3 regions of the Promicromonospora sukumoe genome follow, and region 1 is predicted to be linked to each of the others. Evidence: predicted binding sites of a transcription regulator. Region 1 holds the regulator's gene; each other region holds the start of a gene.
What was found. The regulator LexA, encoded in region 1, represses DNA repair genes until DNA is damaged. The targets are predictions, from matches to a motif close to TCGAACANNTGTTCGA.
Positions count from the first base shown of each region.

Region 2: a site for LexA is predicted at 5,718-5,733, ahead of FHX71_RS28795 (HNH endonuclease signature motif containing protein). Genes of this name have one in related genera too.
Region 3: a site for LexA is predicted at 4,831-4,846, ahead of FHX71_RS10745 (HNH endonuclease signature motif containing protein). Genes of this name have one in related genera too.

Region 1 covers NZ_JACGWV010000001.1:985,351-992,718, reverse strand. Annotated here, with positions in the region: gene FHX71_RS04425 (RHS repeat-associated core domain-containing protein) at 1-473, opposite strand, end outside; gene FHX71_RS04420 (Dyp-type peroxidase) at 555-1,517, opposite strand; gene FHX71_RS04415 (helix-turn-helix domain-containing protein) at 2,391-2,648, opposite strand; gene FHX71_RS04410 (DUF5302 domain-containing protein) at 2,839-3,192, opposite strand; gene nrdR (transcriptional regulator NrdR) at 3,252-3,734, opposite strand; gene FHX71_RS04400 (LysM peptidoglycan-binding domain-containing protein) at 3,875-4,486, opposite strand; gene lexA (transcriptional repressor LexA) at 4,679-5,494, shown strand; gene FHX71_RS04390 (L-lactate dehydrogenase) at 5,633-6,619, opposite strand; gene FHX71_RS04385 (ATP-dependent DNA helicase) at 6,778-7,368, opposite strand, start outside.
Region 2 covers NZ_JACGWV010000001.1:2,145,098-2,152,465, forward strand. Annotated here, with positions in the region: gene FHX71_RS09435 (SDR family NAD(P)-dependent oxidoreductase) at 1-313, shown strand, start outside; gene FHX71_RS09440 (alpha-hydroxy-acid oxidizing protein) at 365-1,723, shown strand; gene FHX71_RS09445 (MFS transporter) at 1,883-3,343, shown strand; gene FHX71_RS09450 (sigma-70 family RNA polymerase sigma factor) at 3,370-4,617, opposite strand; gene FHX71_RS09455 (YrdB family protein) at 4,843-5,211, shown strand; gene FHX71_RS09460 (iron chaperone) at 5,255-5,611, opposite strand; gene FHX71_RS28795 (HNH endonuclease signature motif containing protein) at 5,777-7,368, shown strand, end outside.
Region 3 covers NZ_JACGWV010000001.1:2,429,559-2,436,926, forward strand. Annotated here, with positions in the region: gene FHX71_RS10725 (beta-galactosidase) at 1-1,134, shown strand, start outside; gene FHX71_RS10730 (MarR family winged helix-turn-helix transcriptional regulator) at 1,266-1,880, opposite strand; gene FHX71_RS10735 (pyrimidine dimer DNA glycosylase/endonuclease V) at 2,029-2,478, shown strand; gene FHX71_RS10740 (MMPL family transporter) at 2,541-4,682, shown strand; gene FHX71_RS10745 (HNH endonuclease signature motif containing protein) at 4,922-6,514, shown strand; gene FHX71_RS10750 (ferredoxin reductase) at 6,778-7,368, opposite strand, start outside.

The DNA of each region.
Region 1 (7,368 bases):
TTGCCGACCGATATCTCGAGCGCGTCGGTGGGGAAGCCTGTCCCGAAGACGCGCACGGTCTGCCCAGGAGCGGCGCTCAACGGCACGAGCGAGACCACGGACAACTCGCTTGCTGACCGCCGGTCGACCTCAGTGATGTTGCCTGCGGCGTCGTAGGAATACTCGGCCACTTCTCCGGACTCGTCGGAGACCACCGCGGCCAGCCGTCCTGCCGCGTCGTACAGGTACTCGGCTGCTCCACCCGGGCCAGCCTGCAGCGACTGGACGTCAGCTTGGGTGCTCGATGCGCTGGCATCGATTTCAGGATCTGCGCCCTGGTGATCGGTGGCCCCGGTGTGAGCTGAGGCGTCACCGGCCGGTTCAGCGGTCGGTCGCGACCCTGCAGTCTCGACCGTGAGCGCGTCGGGCACACCGCTGAGCCCCATGACGACGGCGAGTGCTGAGGACAGGAAGATCCGGAACTGTGTACGCAACAGAACTCATCTCCGCTCGGGACGTCTCGACCGATACTTCGCTTGCGCGTTGCTCGACTCGCCGTTGCCGCCAACCTCGGATCAGCCAGATGAGAACAAGGCGTCCTCCCACGGCTGCTCTCCGACCCGGTCCGGCGGAACCAGGAAGTAGCCTCCGCCAGTCGCTAGTACGTACCGATCGAGCCGCGAGCCGGCCAATCGCTCCTGCGCCCGGCGAAAGCCCTCATCCAGGTCAGCTTGGAACGCCATGAAGAACAGCCCGGCCCCGCGTGAGGCGGCGTCGGTCGACCAGGTCCACGACCGGCGGAGCATCACCGGCGGGGCCGCGCCGTCGCGGGGGTTGAGCAGTCGGACGTGGGAGTCCAAAGGCGTGACTGCACCGTCGGGATCACCCGCAAAGTCCGGCTCATTTTTGGCCGAGGTTCCGTCGAGCCAGGTTCCGTCACGTCGCCGCCCGATGATCTGTTCCTGCAGTTCGATGCTCTCCGCGTCCCACAGAGGGTGAGAGACCTTCAGGACGCGTACTGCGAGGTAGGTACCACCGACGACCCACGCTGGCTCATCGGAGCCTGCCCCGACGAGAACCGTCTGATCGATGGCTTCCTCGGCCTCGGTAGACGGGTTCGCGAGGCCCTCCGTGAAGCCGAAGACGTTCTGGTTCAGAGCCCGACCATGCTCAGGTTGGTTGTCTTCCCGAGAAAGTACGGCCTGCCAGCTGACGTCGAATTCGTCGACGCCTCGAAGCACTGATGAGAGCGTCTCGGCCGCCCCGTCCGGACTGCGACCATCGACTTGAACGACGAGATCAGCATCGGTCCTGGCCGGGTCGAGGATGTCTCCGGCGAACGTCTCCATGGGCGCCAATCCCAGCGGCCGCCGGTCCACCAGGCCCAGCTTGTCGAACACGCCATAGCCCAGTCCGATGACCCCTGTGCGGGATGATCTGACGCGCTGCGCCAGCACAGCAGTAGCGCGACGAAGCGCAGCCCCTGATGCTCGGGCGGTCAACAGCGCGGTTTGCCCGTGCGGAGCGGGAAACGACATCGCGGGGTGAGAGACGCGCGATGTCGCCATAGGGTTCTGACAACCGCCCAGCAGCGCTCCGACGCTGAGCACGGCGGCAGCGGTCAAGACTGCGCGTCGATCGACGTCAGTTCCGCCCACGAAGGGGCACGAGACCATTCGGCCGTTCAACGCTGCCATCTCGCCCCCTGCCCCACACCCACCCCTACGGACAGTAGGACTTTTGCACCCATTTGGGGTACTGACAACGGTTTTGTACTGAGTTCACCCGCTACTTCACCCGGCGAGATGCCAGTGCATGCGGTGTGCATAGGAAAGGGCTGCTAGCGGTTCACGTGTCGCCGCATGATCCGCCGTCGCTCATGGGCGCCTCGCCGCTAGGGCACAAGCGGGCATCCAGTCGTGCCATCAGCAATCCAGGACTCCCTCCTCTGGTCCCCGACGCGGTAGGCATACTGCCGGTAGGGCTGGGCCGTCCGGGGGCGCGTAGCGAGCCATACGAAACAGCATTGGTAGAGGAGCTGCCAGTCAAAGAAGGCCATGACACGACCACCGAGACCGAGCACGAGGTGGGCCACCAGATCTCCTGTAGCCGCATGGGCGGACGTGGCCAGGTAGCCCGCACGCACTTCTCGGCGATCCATTGCATGCAGGCCAGGCCGACCATCGAATCGGGCTCGAGCTCGTCCGATCCGCGGGAGGCGTTGACCTTCGCTGTCGCCGCGTCCTGCGCGTGCAGCCGAGCACCGTCCTCCGACGTCGCGCTGGCCGTCGCCCACGCCCCGGAACCATCAAGCAAGCACACCCGTGTCCTTGCTCGCCAGGATTTCGGGCCTTTCTGGGTCACGAAGATCTTGCCGTGCTGACCGGGCTTGAGCTTGACCTTTCCCACGGTCACCACCCCGATCCGGTGGGCCGGCGCGTTGCCGGGGCACGGGACGCCACGTCGCGCTCGGCGTCAGCGGCGCAGGCCTCGAGCCACTCACGCACGTCCGCGTCGGCAAACAGCAGGTGGCGTCCGACCTTGTAGGCACGGGAACCGCGCCCGTGCTTGCGCCAGGTGTGCACGGGCGTGGTGCGAAACACGGTGCAGAGCTCGTCGAGCGTCCACATCGGCGTCCGGTCAAGCGGCTGGCCCTGCTTCGTTCCCATGCATGTCAGGTGGGGCAGTCCGGCCGACCACACCTTGTACTGGTGGTCACGATTGGGCAGCCATCGGCACCCCAATCGTGACAGGAATCGTGACACTCTCATCGCACCGGCTTCCTCTCGGTGCTGCGCAAGTACGACAAAGGCCGCTGACCTGGTCGTTCACCAGATCAGCGGCCTCCACCACCGAGGATCAGCCGGACTTGCGGCGGAACATCTTCTGCACGGGGCCGGTCGTCTCCGACCCGTGCACCGCGCCCGTGTTCACGTCGCCCGCGGCGGTACGCCCGCGCGCGGCGTTCTTGCGGTCCAGCGCTTCCTTGAACCGCGCCTTCGCGTCCGTGCTCGGCGCGGTCGCGGCCTTGGGCGCCTCAGCGTCCTGAGCCACTGCCTCCTCGGCATTGGGCTTCTCGTCCGTCACACCGATCACCTCCTCCTGTTTCGGGGGTCCCTCGATCGGGTCCGTCGTCGGCCCCAGCCTGCCCCACGGCACGCCGGGGTGCCAATCGCTTTTCGTCCCCACCAGCGGTTCGACGACGTCGACCACAGCACCTGCTGCCAAAGCCGGGCCGATCCTGGCAGCAACCGCTGTGATCAACACGTGGGCTAGGCCTGGGCCGCCGCGCGGTCCGCCTCACGTTCGGCGCGCTCGGCGCGGAGCGAGGTGATGGCGCTCTCGAAGTCCTCGAGCGAGTCGAAGGACTGGTAGACGCTGGCGAACCGCAGGTAGGCCACCTCGTCGAGCTCGCGCAGGGGGCCGAGGATCGCGAGGCCCACCTCGTAGGCGTCGATCTCGGCGCTGCCGTTGCTGCGCAGGGTCTCCTCGACGCGCTGCGCCAGGATCGCGAGGTCGTCGTCGCTGACCGGCCGGCCCTGGCAGGCCTTGCGCACGCCCGCGGCGACCTTGTCCCGGCTGAAGGGTTCGGTGGCGCCGGAGCGCTTGACCACGGAGAGGCTGGCGGTCTCGACGGTCGTGAACCGCCGGTTGCAGTTCGGGCACTGCCGCCTGCGCCGGATCGACAGGCCGTCGTCGGCGGTCCGCGAGTCCACCACGCGCGAGTCGGCGTGGCGACAGAACGGGCAGTGCATGCTCACTCCAGCGTGGTCGGCCACGGACCGGAGACATCCGGTCGCGCCCCGACCGTAAGCGGGCAAACCACCCCCATGCAACATCGCCGCAACATTTGACGGCGAATCGTGGCCTCTGGCCACTTTCGGGGTGCTTCCCGTCACTCCTTCGGGAGCAGGAGCAGCTCGCCGACACGCACCGTGGCCGACGACATCTCGTTCAGGTCCTGCAGCCGGGCGACGGCCTGCCGCACATCCTCGCCGGGTTCCGCGACCTCCTGGGCGAAGCCCCAGAGCGTCTCCCCCGGCTGCACCGCGTGCACGCGCACCTCGGTCGGCTCGCCCGGGGCGCTTGCGACGGCGGTCGCCCCCCACGTGACCATCGGCGCCACCAGGAGCATCGCCAGCAGGACGAGCACGGCCCGGCCGCGGCGCGTCAGCCGCAGGCCGGCCAGGCCGAGGCGGTCGGCGAGCGCGGACCGGTCGGTGGCGGGGTGATGAGCCTGCCGCGCGTACGCCTGGTGCGGTGCGTAGGACTCGCGGGGTGCATGCGACCGGTGGGGCGCGGAGCCCTGGCGGGGTGCGTGTGCCTGGCGGGGCTCTCCCGTCCGGCGCGGTCCGTGCGCCGGGGCGGCCGCGCGATGCTCGGCCGGTGCGAGCCTTCGGCCGGCCGGGTGCGCCGGGCTCGGCCGGTACGCCCGCACCGTGGCACTCGTTCCGGACACCTGCCCGTACGCCGGGGTGTACTGCCGCAGCGGGATCACGTCCCCCATGGCCCCTCCTCGAAAGACGATTCGAACTCTTGTCCGTTCATACACACGTTCGTCGAACGCTCGTACCATTGTGTAGCACGGGACACCGCCCGTGTCGAGACACGCTCGAACATTCGTTTGAGCCGAGCACATTTGTGATCTAGAGTGGGCAGCGCACAGGAGAACATTTGTCGGAACGGGAGGGGCACGGGCATGACGGGACGGGACGGGACCAGCGACACGAGAGCCGTCGACACGGCACTCTCGGGTGTCGCCACGTTGGACGCGCCGGGCGACGGGGCGGTCGCCGACGTCCACGCGATCTCGCCGGCAGACCGCCTCACCGAGCGGCAGCGCCTCGTGCTGGACACGATCCGGCAGTCGTTCGAGACGCGAGGCTACCCGCCGTCGATGCGTGAGATCGGCGAGGCCGTCGGGCTGGCCAGCCCGTCGAGCGTCAAGCACCAGCTCCAGATGCTGGAGAAGAAGGGCTTCCTGCGCCGCGACCCGAACCGGCCGCGCGCCATGGAGCTCGTCGAACCCCTGGCCGAGCAGGTCGAGAAGCCGACGCGCGGCGAGATCCACTGGCCGGAGCCGCGACGCAGCGGCCAGGTCCACTGGGGCGGTTCCGTGCCCGACGACGCGAGCACCCCGCCGCCGTCGTACGTGCCTCTGGTCGGCCGCATCGCGGCCGGTGGCCCGATCCTCGCCGAGCAGGTCGTCGAGGACGTCTTCCCGCTCCCCCGCCAGCTCGTCGGTGACGGTGAGCTGTTCCTGCTCAAGGTCGCGGGCGACTCGATGGTCGACGCCGCGATCTGCGACGGGGACTGGGTCGTGGTGCGCCGCCAGAACGTGGCCGAGCAGGGCGAGATCGTCGCCGCCATGATCGACGGCGAGGCCACGGTCAAGACCTTCAAGCAGACCGACGGGCACGTGCTGCTGCTGCCGCAGAACCCGGCCTACGAGCCCATCCCGGGTGACGAGGCGCAGATCCTGGGCCGCGTCGTCGCGGTGCTGCGGAGCCTCTGAGCACGAAGGTCTCGACAGGCTCGACCAGCGATTCGACAGGCTCGACCAGCGAAATGCTGGTCGAGCCTTTCGTTTGCCGGTCGAGCCTGGTCCCCCGCGGGTCGAGCCTGACCCCCCGCTGGTCGAGCTTGTCGAGACCTAGAACCCGAACCGCTTCTGTACCGCGCGCACGCTCTCCGCGGAGGCGCGCAGGCCGGCCAGCTCGTCGTCGGACATCGGCACCCGCACCGGGTCCGCGACCCCACGCCGGTCCACGAGGGACGGCACGGACAGGCACACGTCGCTGATGCCGTAGTAGTCGTCCAGCAGCGAGGACACCGGCATGATCCGGCGCTCGTCCTTCAGCACCGCCTCGATGATCCGCGTGGCGGCCAGGCCGACGGCGTAGTTGGTGGCGCCCTTGCCCGCGATGATCCGGTACGCCGAGTCGACCACCTCGTGGTGCACCTCGGCGCGGACCTCGGCGTCCAGGGGCGCCGCACCGCCCACCGGCACCCAGTCGAGCAGCGGCACGCCGCCGATCGAGGCCGAGCTCCACAGCGCGATCTCGGAGTCGCCGTGCTCCCCGGCGATGTAGGCGTGCACGTTCCCGACGGCGACGCCGCACCGCTCCGCGAGCACGACCCGCAGCCGGGACGAGTCGAGCACGGTGCCGCTGCCGAAGAGGCGCTCGCGCGGCAGGCCCGAGATCTTCAGGGCCGCGTAGGTCACCACGTCCACGGGGTTGGTGACCATCAGGTACGTCGCGTCAGGCGCGGCCTCGACCAGGCCCGGCAGGATGGTGCGCATCAGCCCGATCGTCGCCTCCGCCAGGTCGACGCGGCTCTGGCCCGGCTTCTGCTTGGCCCCGGCGGTCACGACCACGACGTCTGCCCCCTCGCACACCGCGGGGTCGTCCGAGCCGATGACGTGCGCCTGGGACGTGAACATCAGGCCGTGCTGCAGGTCGAGCACCTCGGCGTCGACCTTCTGCCGGTCGATGTCCAGCAGGGCGATGGTGCGCGCCGAGCCGCGGGTCAGCGCGGCGAAGGCGAGCGTCGAGCCCACGGCCCCGGCACCCACCACGGCGATCTTGGTGGTCCGGGAGCCGGCGGGCTGGGCGGGGACGTCCGGGATGACTGCCATGACCTCAGGCTAGGCGCCGAGGCCCCCGTCGCGTGGGCTGACGCTCCTCTCCTTTGAGACCTAAGTTTCTCCGCTTTGGGCCGCCCCAAAGCGGAGAAACTTAGGTCTCAAAGGAGAGGAGCGTCCGCGCGACGCCCGTGGGACCCGCGCAGCGACGGCTACGTGTCGAGCCGGGCGAGCGCCGCCCGGACCAGCTTGCCGTCGGTCGTGGGCCAGAACCCGGGCATCGACCGGGTCAGGAACGACGCGTACCGCGCCGTCGCGAGCCGCGGGTCGAGGACCGCCACGACGCCCCGGTCGTCCATGCTGCGCACCAGACGGCCGGCGCCCTGCGCGAGCAGCAGCGCCGCGTGCTGGGCCGAGACCGCCATGAACCCGTTGCCGCCCGCCTGCTCGATGGCCCGGGCGCGCGCCGCCTTGACCGGGTCGTCGGGCCGCGGGAACGGGATGCGGTCGATGAGCACGAGCTGGTTCGACGGCCCCGGCACGTCGACGCCCTGCCACAGGGACAGGGTGCCGAACAGGCAGGTCGCCGGGTCCTCGGCGAACTCCCGCACCAGCGTGGGGAGCTGGTCGTCGCCTTGCGCGAGGATCGGGAAGTCGAGCCGCTCCCGCATCGCCTCGGCGGCGGCGTTGGCCGCGCGCCGGGACGAGAACAGGCCGAGCGTGCGCCCGCCGGCCGCCGTGATCAGCTCGGCGATCTCGTCGAGCTGCGCCTCCGTGGTGGGCTCGCGGCCCGGGGCGGGCAG
Region 2 (7,368 bases), 1.2 Mb from region 1:
CAACCCGTACACGCCGTGGGCCCAAGGCAAGGACGGCGCCGCGTGGTCGGCCGTGCGCGCCCTGACCGACCCGGAGGCGCGCAACGGCCAGTACTACGCCCCGGCCGGGCGCCTGCGCGGCGCACCGGTGCGTGTCGAGCCGACCGCCCGGACCGCGAACCCCGACGGCGACCTCGCGGCGCGCGTGTGGGCCCAGGTCGAGGAGCTCGCGGGGACTGCGCTCACGATCCCGGCGGCTACGATCCCGACGCCTACGATCCCGACGCCGTCGGGCACGGCGAAGGTGTCGGCGGCGGTCCCGGTCCAGGAGTAGCCCGTCGACGACGCCGTTGCAGCCGGACGGCGCCGTGGCAGGATGTCCGACATGCCGACAAATGGTGGGATCAACATCGGCCGGACGGTGCAGTCCGCGATCTACCGCGACGGCGTCTACGGCCACCGCCCGGTGGTGCCCACCAGCCCCGACGCGCTCGCCGACGCCGCCCGACGACGCATGACCCGCACCGGCTGGTCCTACGTGTCCGGCGGCGCCGGCGCGCAGCGCACCGTGGCCGCCAACCGGGAGGCGTTCAGCCGGTACCGCACGGTGCCGCGCCAGATGGTCGACGTCGGCGAACGCTCCCTGGCGACCACGCTGTTGGGCCGCGAGCTGCCCGCCCCGGTGCTGTTCGGCCCGGTCGGCGCGCTGGAGCTGGCCGTGCAGCACCAGCGCGGCGGACGCGCCGCCGCCCCGCGCAACGCCGAGCCCGCGCTTGCCCGCGCCGCCCGCGACCTCGGGCTGCCCGTCGTCATCTCCTCCCAGGCGTCCACGCCCATGGAGCAGACCGCCGCCCAGCTCGGGGACAGCCCTCGCTGGTTCCAGCTCTACTGGTCGTCCGACGACGCCCTCGTCGAGTCCTTCGTCTCCCGCGCCGAGGCCAGCGGCTGCGAGGCGATCGTCGTCACGCTCGACACGCACGTGCTCGGCTGGCGCACCGCCGACCTCGACCTCGGCTACCTGCCGTTCGCCCGCGCCGAGGGCATCGCCCAGTACCTCAGCGACCCCCGGTTCCGTGAGCTCGTCGAGGCCCGGGTCCAGGAGGCTGCGTCGTCGGGAACGGAAGGGGAGGCGGCGACGTCGAACCGGCCCACGCCCGCCGCCGTCCGCTCCCTGCTCTCGATGGCGCGCCACCATCCCGGCCCCACCCTGCGCAACCTGGCCCAGCCCCACGCCCGCGCCGCCGTCGAGACGTTCCTGGGGGTCTTCTCCCGCTCGACGCTGACCTGGACCGACCTCGCCTGGCTGCGCGAACGCACCAGCCTCCCGATCCTGGTCAAGGGCATCCAGCACCCCGACGACGCCCGCGCCGCCCTCGACCACGGCGCCGACGGCATCATCGTGTCCAACCACGGGGGACGGCAGATCGACAACGCCGTCGCCTCGATCGACGCCCTCGCCCCCGTGGTCGACGCCGTCCGGGCGCAGTCCGGTGGGGGCTCGGGGCGCACGGTCCCCGTCCTGTTCGACTCCGGTATCCGCAGCGGCGCCGACGTCTTCACCGCGCTCGCCCTCGGCGCCGACGCCGTGCTCCTGGGCCGCCCCTGGGTCTACGGCCTCGCCCTCGCGGGCGCCGACGGCGTGCGCGCCGTCGCCGAGCACGTCCTGGCCGAGCTCGACCTCACCATGGCGCTCGCGGGTGTCTTCGCGACGGACCAGATCGGCCGCCACAACCTAGCCCTCTGACCGAGCACTCTGACTGTGCCCGTCGGGCACCGGCCATCCGCCCCTCACGTGTCAGACGTACAGGTCACCCCCGTGACCTGTACGTCTGACACGTGTGTCGGTATGAGATCGTGACCGCTCCAGCACCCACGATTCATGCGACCCGGGCAGACTGCGGCCATGACCGACGCCGTTCCCGGACCCGACTCGCAGGCGCCCGCTGCCCGTGAGACACCGACGCCCCCGAAGATGGGCCTCGAGCTGCAGGAGGGGGTGCGGGTCCCGCGCCGCCAGGTGATCTCCTGGGCGCTGTGGGACTGGGGCACCCAGCCGTTCAACACGGTGATCCTCACGTTCGTCTTCACCGCGCTGTACCTGACGACGGACGCGTTCCTGGACCCGGCCATCGCGGCCCTGAGCGAGGACGACCCCGCCTACCAGCACGGCCTTGCCGAGCTGAGCAGCGGGGTGGGTCTGTGGAACACCCTCGCGGGTCTGCTCATCCTCGTGCTCGCCCCCGTGCTCGGGCAGCGCGCCGACGCCAGCGGCCGGCGCAAGGCGTGGCTCGCCGGCGGCACGGTCGGCATGGTGCTGTGCATGCTCGCGCTCTGGTTCGTCGAGGCCGACCCGGCGTACTTCGTGCTCGGCGCCGCGCTGATCGGCCTCGGCAGCGTGCTCAACGAGATCGCCGGCGTGAACTACAACGCCATGATGGTGTCCGTCGCCACGCCGAAGACGGTCGGCAAGGTGTCCGGGCTCGGCTGGGGCCTCGGTTACGTCGGCGGCATCCTGGCGTTGCTGTTCGTGGTCATCGCCAACGGTGCGGACTGGTGGGGCATGCCCACCGACAACGGCCTCGCCTACCGTGTGATCGCCGTCGGCTGCGCGATCTGGGCGATCGCGTTCGCCTGGCCCATCCTGGCCTTCGTGCCGGAGCTGCCCCCCACCAAGGGCCGCGCCACGGTCGGCTTCTTCGCCAGCTACGTGGTGCTGTACCGCGACATCAAGGGCCTGTGGCACACCTCGCGCCGCACCTTCTGGTTCCTGCTGGCCAGCGCCGTGTTCCGCGACGGGCTGAGCGGCGTCTTCGCGTTCGGCGCGATCATCGGCAGCGTCAGCTTCGGGTTCTCCTCCGAAGAGGTGATCATCTTCGGGATCGCCGCCAACCTCGTGGCCGGCATCAGCACCGTCCTCGTGGGCATCGCCGACGACCGCTTCGGCCCGCGCTCCGTCATCCTCAGCACGCTCAGCATCATCGTCGTCGCGGGGCTGGGTGTCGTGTTCCTGCGCGACCTGGGGCCCATCGTCTACTGGGTGGGCGGGCTGACGCTCTCCGCGTGCGTGGGCCCGGCCCAGGCGGCGTCCAGGTCCTACCTCGCCCGCGTGACGCCGGCGGGCAAGGAGTCCGAGATCTTCGGCCTCTACGCCACCACCGGGCGCGCCTCGTCCTGGATGTCGAGCCTCCTGTGGACCGTCACCATCGCCGCGACGGGCGCGACCATCTGGGGCACGCTCGGGATCGTCGCCGTCGTGCTCTTCGGCCTCGTGCTGATGTGGTTCGTGCGGGAGGCGCCCCTGGCCGACGCCGGCACGACGGCCGGGCCGACGGCGGAACCGACGGGCGACCGTTCTGCGGTCTGACGCTCGGGCGGCTGGCTCGTGGTCGGCTAGCTGTCTGACGGCTGGTCATCGGCCCGGTGCGCTGCGGCGCGCCGGGCCGCCGTGCGCTCCTCCAGCTCGCGCCGCAGGGCTGCCTGCAACCGGTCGAGGTCCGCGAGCGGCCCCAGGTGCCCGAGCTTGCGGGGGTTGATCACACCGCGGATGCCCGACAGCAGTCCGTCCGACACCTCGAACGACCAGGTGCCGATCAGGCCGCCGCCGACGGCGTCGTCGGCCACGATGAGCAGTCCCGGCTCGCCGCCCACGAGCGCCCGCTCGAAGTGGAGCGGCGCGCCCCGGCTGATGAACGTGGCCAGCATGCGGGCGACCGTCACCCGCCCGGCGACCGGCCGGACGATCGACATGCCCTGCGGCACGTTCCCGCCGCCGTCGCCCGTGAGCACGACGTCCTCGGTCAGCAGCTCCAGGAACGAGTCGACCGCGCCGTCCTCGCACGCGGCCAGGAAGCGGGACACGAGCTGCTCGGCGCGCGCCCGGTCGGCCGCGCTGCGTGGCCGGGTGCTCCGTGCCGGGGCGGGGGTGTCGGCGTGCGTCTGCGCCGGTGGCTGGGCCTGTGCTGGGGGCTGTGCCTGTGCGCGGGGGTGTGCCGGGGTCGAGTTCTCGCTGGAGTTCGACGCCGGGGCCTGAGCCGTCGTGCTCGCCGCGATCCGACGTCGGGCACGCGAGGCGAGCTGCCGCGCCGCGACCTCGCTCGTGCCGATCACGTCGGCGGCCTGGCTGTGCGGGAAGCCGAGCACGTCGTGCAGCAGGAACGCGGCCCGCTCGGTGGGGGTCAGGGTCTCCAGCAGCACCAGGAACGCCGTGGAGAGGTCGTCGGCGAGCTCGGCGTGCCGCGCGACGTCGGGCGACGGCGTGGCCATCGCCACCGGGAGCGACGGGAAGGGGCCGACGAGCGGCTCCGGGAGCCACTCACCCACGTACGACTCCCGCCGCACCCGGGCAGAACGCAGCACGTCGATGGCGATCCGCGTCGTGACCGTGGTGACGAACGCGTCCGGGTTGCGCACGTCGGGCGTCTGCGAGACGCGCGTGAGCGCCTCCTGCACCACGTCCTCCGCCTCGGCGACGCTGCCGAGCATCCGGTAGGCCACTGTGAACGACAGTGGCCGCAGCCGCCCGAGCGCGGCATCGTCCAGGAAGGTGCCAGGGCGCTGCGCCGTGCCGGTGTCTCCTGGGTTCCTTGCGGTGCCCGACGGCGAGGTCAGGGGCTCCATCGACTCCGTCGGCTCCGTCATACGGACATCGTCTCGCGTCATACCCCCTCGACGGGACAGGGGTCCGAGACGTGACAGGAGCCCGAGACGTGACAGCCGCAACGGAGACATCGGCACGAGGGACGGGGGAGTGGAGCTCGGCCGCGGTCGGTAGTGGTGTGTCGTCGGACAGGTCGCGTTGTCGTGCGGGGTGCGCCGTCGGACGTGCCTGCCGTCGGACGACGCATGCTGAGTACCCTTGCGCTCGTGCGAACAACTGCTCTCGTCGTGCGTTTCCTCCTCGAGCTCGGCCTCGCCGCGGCCGCGGGCTACGCCGCCTGGAATCTCGCCGACGGCGGATGGCGCATCGCCGCCGTCGTGCTCGCGCCGATCGTCGTCATCGCACTCTGGGCGACGTTCCTTTCGCCGAAGGCCCCCGTGGTGATCCCGCCCTGGGTCAAGCTCGTGCTGGAGGCGGCCCTCTTCGGCGTCGTCGGATACCTGTGCTGGCGCGCCGGAGCCCCCGTCGCCGGGGCGGCGCTCGCGGCCGTGTGGCTGGTCGACCGGCTGGTGCTGTGGTTGACGCGCGGCACGCGCAGCGTCTTCGAGCCGGAGGCTGATACCGGGCCTCGGTGAGCGTTCGGGTGAGTCTCGCGGTGGGTCGTCGTCCTCGGGCGGATCACCGTGACCGCATGGCGTCGATCTCGTCGCGACGAAACAGGACGAGGCGGTCCAGGACGTCGTCGGGCAGCGGCCGCTCGGGCGTGAACCGCACGGTGCCCTTCGACGTGGAGTAGCCGGCGAGGTCCGGTGCGAGCGCGTCGATCGCGGACGGGCTGAACGGGTACAGCCCGATGTGCTTGGCCGTGGCCCGCGCCGAGACGAGCGGGCTGCCGCGGTAGCGCAGGGCGGCCATGCCGTAGCTCATGCCCTCCTCGGCGTCGGGCACGAGCTTCAGCGCGCGGGTCCGCACGTGTTCGACGGCGTCCTTGGCCGGTCCGTCCAGGCCGGCGATGTACTCGGTGAACTCGTCCATGAGCACAGCCTCGCCAGGTCGGCCGGGGACCGCGAGGGCAGGTAGCGCTGGCGCCTCCTTGCCCGGTGCGAAGGGTTATCCACAGATTTCAAATGTGCCTCGCGATGCGTATAAATGTTCGAGACAATGGTGTCAGGCGAACAGCGAGGACAGGGGGTGGCATCGATGGAGTCGAACAACGGGACGGGACCAGGAGGCGTGCCCCCGGCTGGTGCGGGCAACGGCGGTGCTGGTGCTTCTGACGCCGCTAGCGCTGCCGGCGGTGCCGGTGCCGGTGCCGGTGCCGGTGCTGGTGGCGGTGCTGGTGGCGGTGCCGTGGGTGTGGGTTCGTTGGAGGGTGTGCTGGCCCGGATCGAAACCGCAGTTGGTGAGCTGGCAGGCCTGCTCACCCCGGAGGTGCTCCGGGGGTGGGAGGCCCCGTCGGTGGGCCGTCTAATGGACGCGCACGCCCGGATCCGTCGGGTCGCGGGCCGGCTGGACGGGGTGCGGTTGACGGTGCTGCCGCGGATCGAGGACGACGGTTCCTGGCGGTCGGGCGGCATGGCCCGCACGTTCGCGTCCTGGCTCCGGCTGCGTGAGGGCGTCTCGGCGTCCACGGCCCGTAAGGACGTGACCACAGCCCGCCGCCTGGCGACCGCACTGCCCGCCACGCGGGAGCGCCTGGTGAATGGCACCGTGGGGGTGGATCACGCCCGGGTGATGACGGAGGTAGCGCCCACGAGCGAGACGCGCGAGGACGCCCTGGCGTGGTTGATCGATACCCGCACCGGTGAGCCGACGACCCCGGAGGCGTTCGTGCACACGGTCGCGGTGGACCTGCCGGACCCGCAGGACGACCCGGACGGCACCCGAACCCGCGACCGGATCACGCAGGTGCTGCAGACCGCGGTCAGCGAGGGCACGTTGGTCACGGGTGAGGGCCTGGTGCTACACGAGGCGGGGGTGTTGAACGCGGACCAGTTCCGGATCGTGGCCCGCCGGTTCGCGACGGTCACCGACCCCGACACCGACGACCTCGACGACGACAAGGCCGCCGCGGGTGAGTTCCTGGACGTGTCCAAGACGCTGGGCGGTTACCACGTGGCCGGGTTCCTCACCGACGAGCACGGCCTGCTGGTCACGACGGCGATCACCTCGCTCCTGGGCGCCCCGGCAGCGGGCGACGACAGGGGACCGGGTCAGCGTCGGGCGCAGGGCCTGGCGGATCTCGCGCGTCTGGTCCTGGACACCAACCAGGTCTCTCCGGGTGCGTCGATCCCGCCGCATCTGAATGTGACGGTGTCCTGGTCGGAGCTGGTTACCCAGGTCACCCGCACCCGCGACGGTTCCTGCCTGACCTGCGGCCAGACCGCCCCCGGCCAATCGCGCCGGGGGAGCGGCCGACGACCCGGGACGGGACTGACTGGCGGCGTCGCGGGTGCAGCAGACCCGGCGGTCCCAGCAGGACCCGCGGAGACCGCAGGATCGCCTGGTGCTGGTGCTGGTGCTGGTGCTGGTGCTGGTCCGGGGTTGTTGTCATCGGGTGGTGGGGTGTTTTCGGAGTCGGGTGGTCGGGTGCCGCGGGGGTTGTTGCGGCGGTTGGCGTGTGACAGTGCGGTCACCCGGGTGGTGTTCGGTCCGGATGGTGCGGTGGTGGATGTGGGTCGGGCGCAGCGGACGGTCTCGGGGCAGATGCGTCGTGCGGTGATCGCACGGGACGGGCATTGTGTGTTCCCGGGGTGTGATCAGCCGCCGTCGCGGTGCGAGGTGCATCACGC
Region 3 (7,368 bases), 1.4 Mb from region 1:
TACTGGGGCGGCGTGCTGCCGCACTCGCTGGAGCCGGGCCGGGTGTACCGGCAGCTCGCGGAGCTCGGCGCCGAGCTCCGGGCCGCTGGCCCCGCGGTGGCGAACCTGACCCCGGACGCCGACGTCGCTCTGGTGTGGTCCAACCCGAGCAAGTGGTCGCTGGCCGAGTTCCCGCAGCTCGGCGGGGGCGCCGGGCCCGACCCCCGGGGCTGGCACCGCATCTTCGACTCCTTCTACCGCGGGGCGTTCGACGCCGGGCTGCAGGCGCGGCTCGTGCACGACGCCCAGCTCACCGACGCGAGCCCCGAGGACACCGCGCGCGAGCTGCCCGTGCTGGTCGCGGCGGGCGTGACCATCGCCGACGACGCCTGGTTGCAGTGGCTGGAGCGCTACGCCGCGGCCGGCGGGCACCTGGTGCTCGGCATCCGCACGGGGTACGAGGACGAGGAGGCCCGCGCGCGGGCGGAGCGCAAGCCCGCGCACCTCAGCGATGCGGCCGGGGTCTTCTACGACGAGTTCGCGACCATCGACGAGCCGCTGCGGGTGCAGGTGGCGGAGGGCTTCGAGGGGTTCAGCGGAGGGTCGAGCGCGGGGGTTGTGGGGCTGGGCGAGGGGCTGGCCGATGCCCACGCGACGGGCTGGGTGGACGGGCTGCAGGTGCTGGACGCCGAGGTGCTGGCCGGGTACGACCACCCGCACTTCGGGCGCTGGCCGGCCGTGACCACGCGGGTGCACGGCGCGGGCCGGATCACCACGGTCGGCACGGTGCCTGACCCGGCGCTGGCCCGGGCGGTCCTGGACTGGGTAGCGCGGCACAGCGGTGCCGAAGTGTTGGCGGGCTCGGCGGCGACCTCGACGGCAGCAGCGCCGACGTCGTCGGACGGACCCGGGGCGGACGGCGCGCCGCAGGCAGCCGGGACGCTGCGGTGGCGCCCGCAGGCCCCCTCGCAGACCGTCACCGGCGCTCGGAACCCCGCCGGCGACCGGGTGCGGTTCGTGCACTCGTGGTCCTGGGAACCGAGCACCTTCGTGCTGCCAGGCGCGGTCCGGGACCTGCTCAGCGGTGAGGAGCTGGCCGCGGGTGCGGAGCTCGAGCTCGGCCCGTGGGACGTGCGGGTGCTGCTGGAGGTGTGAGGCCAGGGCCGAGGTCCGCGTGGGCTCCGGCTCGCGCGGACCTCGGCCTCGGTCGGGCTCACTTCCGTGTGACGACGGCTCGGCCGGGGGTCAGTCCAGATCCGTCCAGATCAGTTTCCAGATCAGTCCGGTCAGTCCCGGTCGAGGAGTTCCGCCGTGACCTCGTCGCCCGTGCGCGTGTACGCGGCCGGGTCGCCCTCGGGCTCGCGGTCCGTGTTCGCCAGGTCGTCGAGGAACCGGGCGACGATCTCCCGCTCCGGCGGCGTCAGCCGGGCCGCGGCGTCGAACCGGCGCGCGTGGCTGCGCCCGACGGTCTCGCGGGCCGCCCGCCGCGTCTCCGGCGTCACCTCGATCGCGAGGCTGCGCCGGTCGCTCGGGTGCGGGAGCCGGTTCACGTGCCCGCCCGCGGCGAGGCGGTCGATCAGCTTGGTGGTCGATGCCGTCGTGATGCCCAGGTGCTCCGCGATGGCGCCCGGCGTCACGACGCGTCCGTGGTTCTGCATGGCGATGATGTAGCGCAGCGCGCGCATGTCGGTGTCGCCGAGCTTCATGTAGCGGCGCGACGCCTCGCTCATCCGACGCTCGGTCTCGCGCCAGCCGCGCAGCGCTTCCAGGACGCGGACGACCTGGTCCACGTCCTGGTCGTCCATGCCGGCTCTGCGCACGATCTCCTCGTCGGGGTCCATGACGCGCGGGTCCAGCATCGACGGTTCGGGCTCGATGTCCGACACAGCTTCAGGCTCCACGGTCGGATTTTACCTCGCTGGATAATGCGTCATACACTTGAATATAGCCTGGCTAGCGATTTTTGGGACCCTCTGGTCGAAATCGCGTCGCACGCCAGGCGCCCCTGTTGCAGGAACCCTTAACGATATGAAGGAGCCGACGACGCCCATGAGGCTCTGGTCGCTCGATCCCGCGCTGCTCGACCGGCAGGGGCTCGTCGCCTGCTGGCGCGAGGCGCTACTGGCGCAGGCCGTGCTGTTCGGCCACACCGCGGGATACACCGCACACCCCCAGCTCGAACGCTTCCACGCGCACCCGGAGCCCGTCACCGCCATCTCGAGCTACCTGCACGGTGTGCGGGACGAGGCGACACAACGCGGCTACCAGTTCGACGCGGAACGGATCGCACGACCGCTCGACCAGGCCACGCGCGAGGCGACCCGCATCGTCGTGACCTCCGGGCAGCTCGAGCTCGAGCGGCAGCACCTGCTGCGCAAGCTCGCCGTCCGCTCGCCCGGGCACCGCGCCCAGGTCGCCACGGCCGGGACGCCCGCCGCCCACCCGCTGTTCGTCGTCGTCCCCGGCGCCGTGGCGAGCTGGGAGCGGGTCACCTCGTGAGCACACCGCCCTCCACCACTCCTCCCCCTACCAGTTCCCCTACCAGGACAGGCTCCTCGACGATGACCTCCCGTGTACCGCGCTGGCTCCGGGTGACGCTGCCCGCCGTGCTGATCCTCGTCTGGCTGGTGGGCGCCTCCGTCGGCGGCCCCTACTTCGGCCGGATCGACGAGGTCTCCTCCAACGACCGCACCGCCTACCTGCCCGAGACCGCCGAGGCGACCGAGGTGCAGGAACGGCTCTCGGGCTTCACCGAGGGCGACGCGATCCCCGCCCTGGTCGTCTTCGTCTCGCCCGACGAGCTCACCGACGACCAGCTCACCACGATCGGCGACGGGCTGACCGCCGTCGGCGGCCTGGACGTGGTGGACGGCGACGTCTCTCCCGCCATCCCGTCGGACGACGGCCTGGCCGCCCAGGCGTTCGTGCCCCTGTCCGGCGACGCCGACGTGGGCGAGGCGACCGCCGAGCTGCGCGAGACCCTGGCGGCGGACCTGCCCGAGGGGGTCGAGCTGTACGTGACCGGCCCCGCCGGCTTCTCCAGCGACCTGGTCAAGGCGTTCGCCGGCATCGACGGTCTGCTGCTCGGCGTGGCGCTGGCCGCGGTGCTGGTCATCCTGATCATCGTCTACCGGTCGCTGCTGCTGCCGCTGGCAGTGCTCGCCACCAGCATGTTCGCGCTGTGCGTCGCGCTGCTGACGGTCTGGCACCTGGCGAACTCCGGGGTGCTGCTGCTCAGCGGGCAGACCCAGGGCATCCTCTTCATCCTGGTGATCGGCGCCGCGACGGACTACGCCCTGCTGTACGTGGCGCGGTTCCGCGAGGAACTGCTGCACACGCCGGACAAGTGGACCGCGACCCTGCGCGCGCTGCGCGGCTCGTTCGAGCCCATCCTGGCGTCGGGCGGTACCGTCATCGCCGGCCTGCTCTGCCTCCTGTTCAGCGAGCTGCGGTCCAACAGCACGCTCGGCCCGGTCGCCGCCGTCGGCATCGCGTTCTCGATGCTCGCCGCGCTCACCCTGCTGCCGGCCCTCCTGCTGGCGTTCGGCCGTGCGGCGTTCTGGCCGCGCCGTCCCGTCTACGACCCGGACGCCGCACAGTCCGGTGCCCTGGAGACCGGCCTGTGGGGGCGCGTCTCGCGCGCCATCCGCGCCAGGCCGCGCGCCATCTGGATCACGACGGCGGCCGTGCTCGCCCTCGGTTGCATCGGGATCACCCAGCTCCAGGCCTCCGGCGTGCCGCAGTCGGAGCTCGTCCTGGGCTCCTCGGAGGCCCGCGACGGGCAGGAACGGCTCGCGGAACACTTCCCGGCCGGCTCCGGCAGCCCGGTCTACGTGATCGCGCCGCAGGAGGACTTGCAGCGCGCCGCCGACGTGCTGCTGGCGGACGACGGCATCGAGGGCGTCGCGATCTCGGCCGACACCGCGAGCGCGACCGCACCCGTGACCGCGGACGGCGTCCAGCCGTTCGGCCCGCCCGGCTCGCCCGCCCCGGAACCCGTGGTGTCCGACGGCGCGGTGCTGCTCCAGGGCACGCTCGGCGACGCCGCGGACTCCCTGGCGGCGGAGCAGACGGTGCGCGACCTGCGTTCCGCCTACGCCGACGAGCTGCCCGCTGCCCTGGTCGGCGGCGAATCGGCCACGGACCTTGACACGAACGAGGCGTCGATCCGCGACCGCACGGTCATCGTGCCGATCGTGCTCGTGGTGATCCTGCTGATCCTCATGCTGCTGCTGCGGTCGATCCTGGCCCCCGTGCTGCTCATCCTGACCACCGTGCTGTCCTTCGGTACCGCGATGGGCGTGTCCGCGCTGGTCTTCGACGGCGTGTTCGGGTTCCCCGGCGCCGACCCGGCGGTCCCGCTGTTCGGGTTCGTGTTCCTGGTGGCACTCGGGATCGACTACAACATCTTCCTGATGACCCGCGTCCGGGAGGAGTCGCTCGTGCACGGCACCCGTGAGGGCGTGCTGCGCGGGCTGCGGCTGACGGGCGGCATCATCACGTCGGCGGGACTGGTGCTGGCGGCGACCTTCACGGCCCTGGCGGTGATCCCGGTGCTGTTCCTGGCGCAGCTCGCGTTCATCGTGGCGTTCGGCGTGCTGCTCGACACGTTCGCGGTCCGCTCGCTGCTGGTCCCGGCGCTCGCCTACGACATCGGCCGCAAGGTCTGGTGGCCGTCGAAGCTGGGGCGGGGTGAGAGGTAGGCGGCTTGCTGTCGATCGCCTGCTGACGGCGGCTGACGAGCCGGCCGGTCCTCGTGGACCGGCCGGCTTTTCGGTTTCCATGCGCTCCACGGTACCCGTCACACGGCCTGCGAAAAGTTATCCACAGATCTTTCTTCTGACCAACCTTGCGCACGCCTGTTCGATAGTATCGGGTCAACGCCGAGGGCCGCACTGGTGCCCGGCGACGACATTCCGGTGCACGAGAGGCGGTGGGAAGCATGGCTGCGGATGAGCGATCAGGTGCCTCGCGCCCCGTGGAGGAGGTCCTGGCAGATCTCGACGGACTCCTGGACGAGCTGGCCGGGAGCCTGGGGCCGGACAACGGTCACGGGCCCCTGACCACTGCGCGTCTCGTGGCGGCGTCGGCGCACCTGCGGGTGGCGGGCACCCGGATGAACGCCGTGCGCTGGTCGATCCTGCCGCGGATCGAGGCCGCCGGTCTCTGGGCACAGACGGGTGCCCGGAGCTTCGCCGTCTGGCTGGCCCGTGCCGAGGACACCCGGACCCAGACGGCGCGGCGTGACGTCCGGACCGCCAAGGCGCTCCGCGACCATCTGCCCGCCACGCTGCTCGCGGCCCTGGCCGGCCGGGTCGGCACCGACAAGATCCGGGCCCTGGTCGACGTCGCCACCACCAGCACCGTCCGTACCGACGCACTGGCCGCCCCCGCCGTCGACGTGGCGACCATCGAGCCCGTTGACGTCCCTGACGGTGGTGACCAGGTCGAGGAGCCAGTGTCTTCCACGCCCGTCGAGGAGATGGGCGACGGAGCGGGCGACACCGCGGCCCCCGGCGCCCCTACCTGGGAGGAGCAGCTCCTGGACTGGTCGGAGCAGAACGGTCCCGACCGGTTCCGCGGTCTGGTGCGCTACTTCGCCCGCCACGCCGACCCGGAGGCCGACGAGCGCGGCTACACGAAGGCTCGGCAGCGCGAGTACCTCGACGTGGCGCCCACCATCGGCGGTTACCACCTCAGCGGATTCCTCACGGAGGAGCACGGGCAGACCCTGACCGCGGCGATCGGCTCGATCATGGGCGCGCCCGCCGCCGACGACGACCGCACGCCCGGCCAGCGCCGCGGCCAGGCACTCGCGGACCTCAGCAGCATCGTGCTCGACCACGGTCACACCGGCACCGGTGCGTCGGTCCGCCCGCACCTCAGCGTGACGGTCTCCCGGACAGAGCTCCAGGCCCTCGCAGCCAAGAGCACGGCAACCCGGCCCGGGAGCGGCTCGGCACCAACCACCTGGACCAGGGCGAGGCCGCCTGCGACTGGTGTTGCCGACCCCGTTCACCCCGTTGTTCCTGGACCTGGCCTTTTCGGCGCGGTCGCAGGCACCGACGCAGGCACTGGTGCAGGTGCCGGGTCGACCAGCACGGACGGCGTCCCCGACATCAAGCGCCCGGCGGTGTTCACCGAGACGAGCACCCCGGTCCCCGCGTCCGTGCTGCGGCGCATCGCCTGCGACAGCGAGGTCACGCGCATCGTGTTCGGGCCCGACTCGCAGATCCTGGACGTCGGGCGCAGCAAGCGGACCGTCACCGGGCAGCTGCGCAGAGCGGTCATCGCCCGCGACCAACGGTGTGTCTACGGTCAGTGCGACCAACCGCCCGCCCGCTGCGAGGTCCACCATGCCCTGCGCCACTGGGCGCACGGCGGCGAGACCTCGACCGCCAACGCGGCACTGCTCTGCTTCCACCACCACGATCTCGTCGACACACAGAACATCGCCATGCACTACGACGACGGCTGGCACTTCACGCACCCGAACGGGCACGTCACTCCCCCGACCCGCACGGGCACCGCATGACGAGACCGTGTGACGAGGGGGAATCGACCGATGGGCGAGCAGCCGGAGCTCGCGACGAACGAGGGAAGGGCAGGGCCATGCAGACACGGCGCGACGGCGCACGCAGGTCCAAGGTCGGGCACGCCCGCCCTTGTCCACGGGCCGCCCACCGGAAACGCGACGATCTGAGCGCCACCTGCAGGAAGCACCCGGCCACTCCGGCGCACACCGCCCGTTCCGGCCTGCACCGGACTGGCCGAACAGCCCTCTACACGATCCGCCCCTCAGTCCCCGGCGGGGCCGAATCGCTCCGTCCGGACGCGGGCCGGGTCGTGCCCCTGGGCGACGAGCATGCGTGCGACCGCCTCGACGAACCCCGTCGGGCCGCACACGTACACCCGCGGTTCCAGCTCGGGCGGCCAGCCCCACGAGGCGACCTCGGACGACGTCAGCCGGCGCGGGCCGCGCAGCGCCGTCAGCGAGACCGCGCGGGTGTAGATCGTGCTGGCCTCGAAGCCGTCGCCGCGGGCTGCGAGCGCGTCCAGCTCGTCGGTGTAGAGCCGGTCGTCCGGCGTGCGCACGGAGTAGATCAGGCGGAACGGCGTGCGGTCCCCGGCGGCGCGGCGGGCGCGGACCATCGACATCACCGGGACCAGACCCGAGCCGCCGGCCAGGAGCAGCACGGGCGTGCCCGCGTGCCGCGCCGGGTCCCAGACGAACCAGCCGCCGATCGGCCCCCGTACCTCGATCGCCGATCCGACCGGGAAGTCGTCGACGAGGTAGGGCGACACCTCGCCGTCCCGGACGCGCTGGACCGTGACCTCGACGCGGCCGGCGCCCGACGGCGTCGGGCCGCTCGCGATCGAGTAGGACCG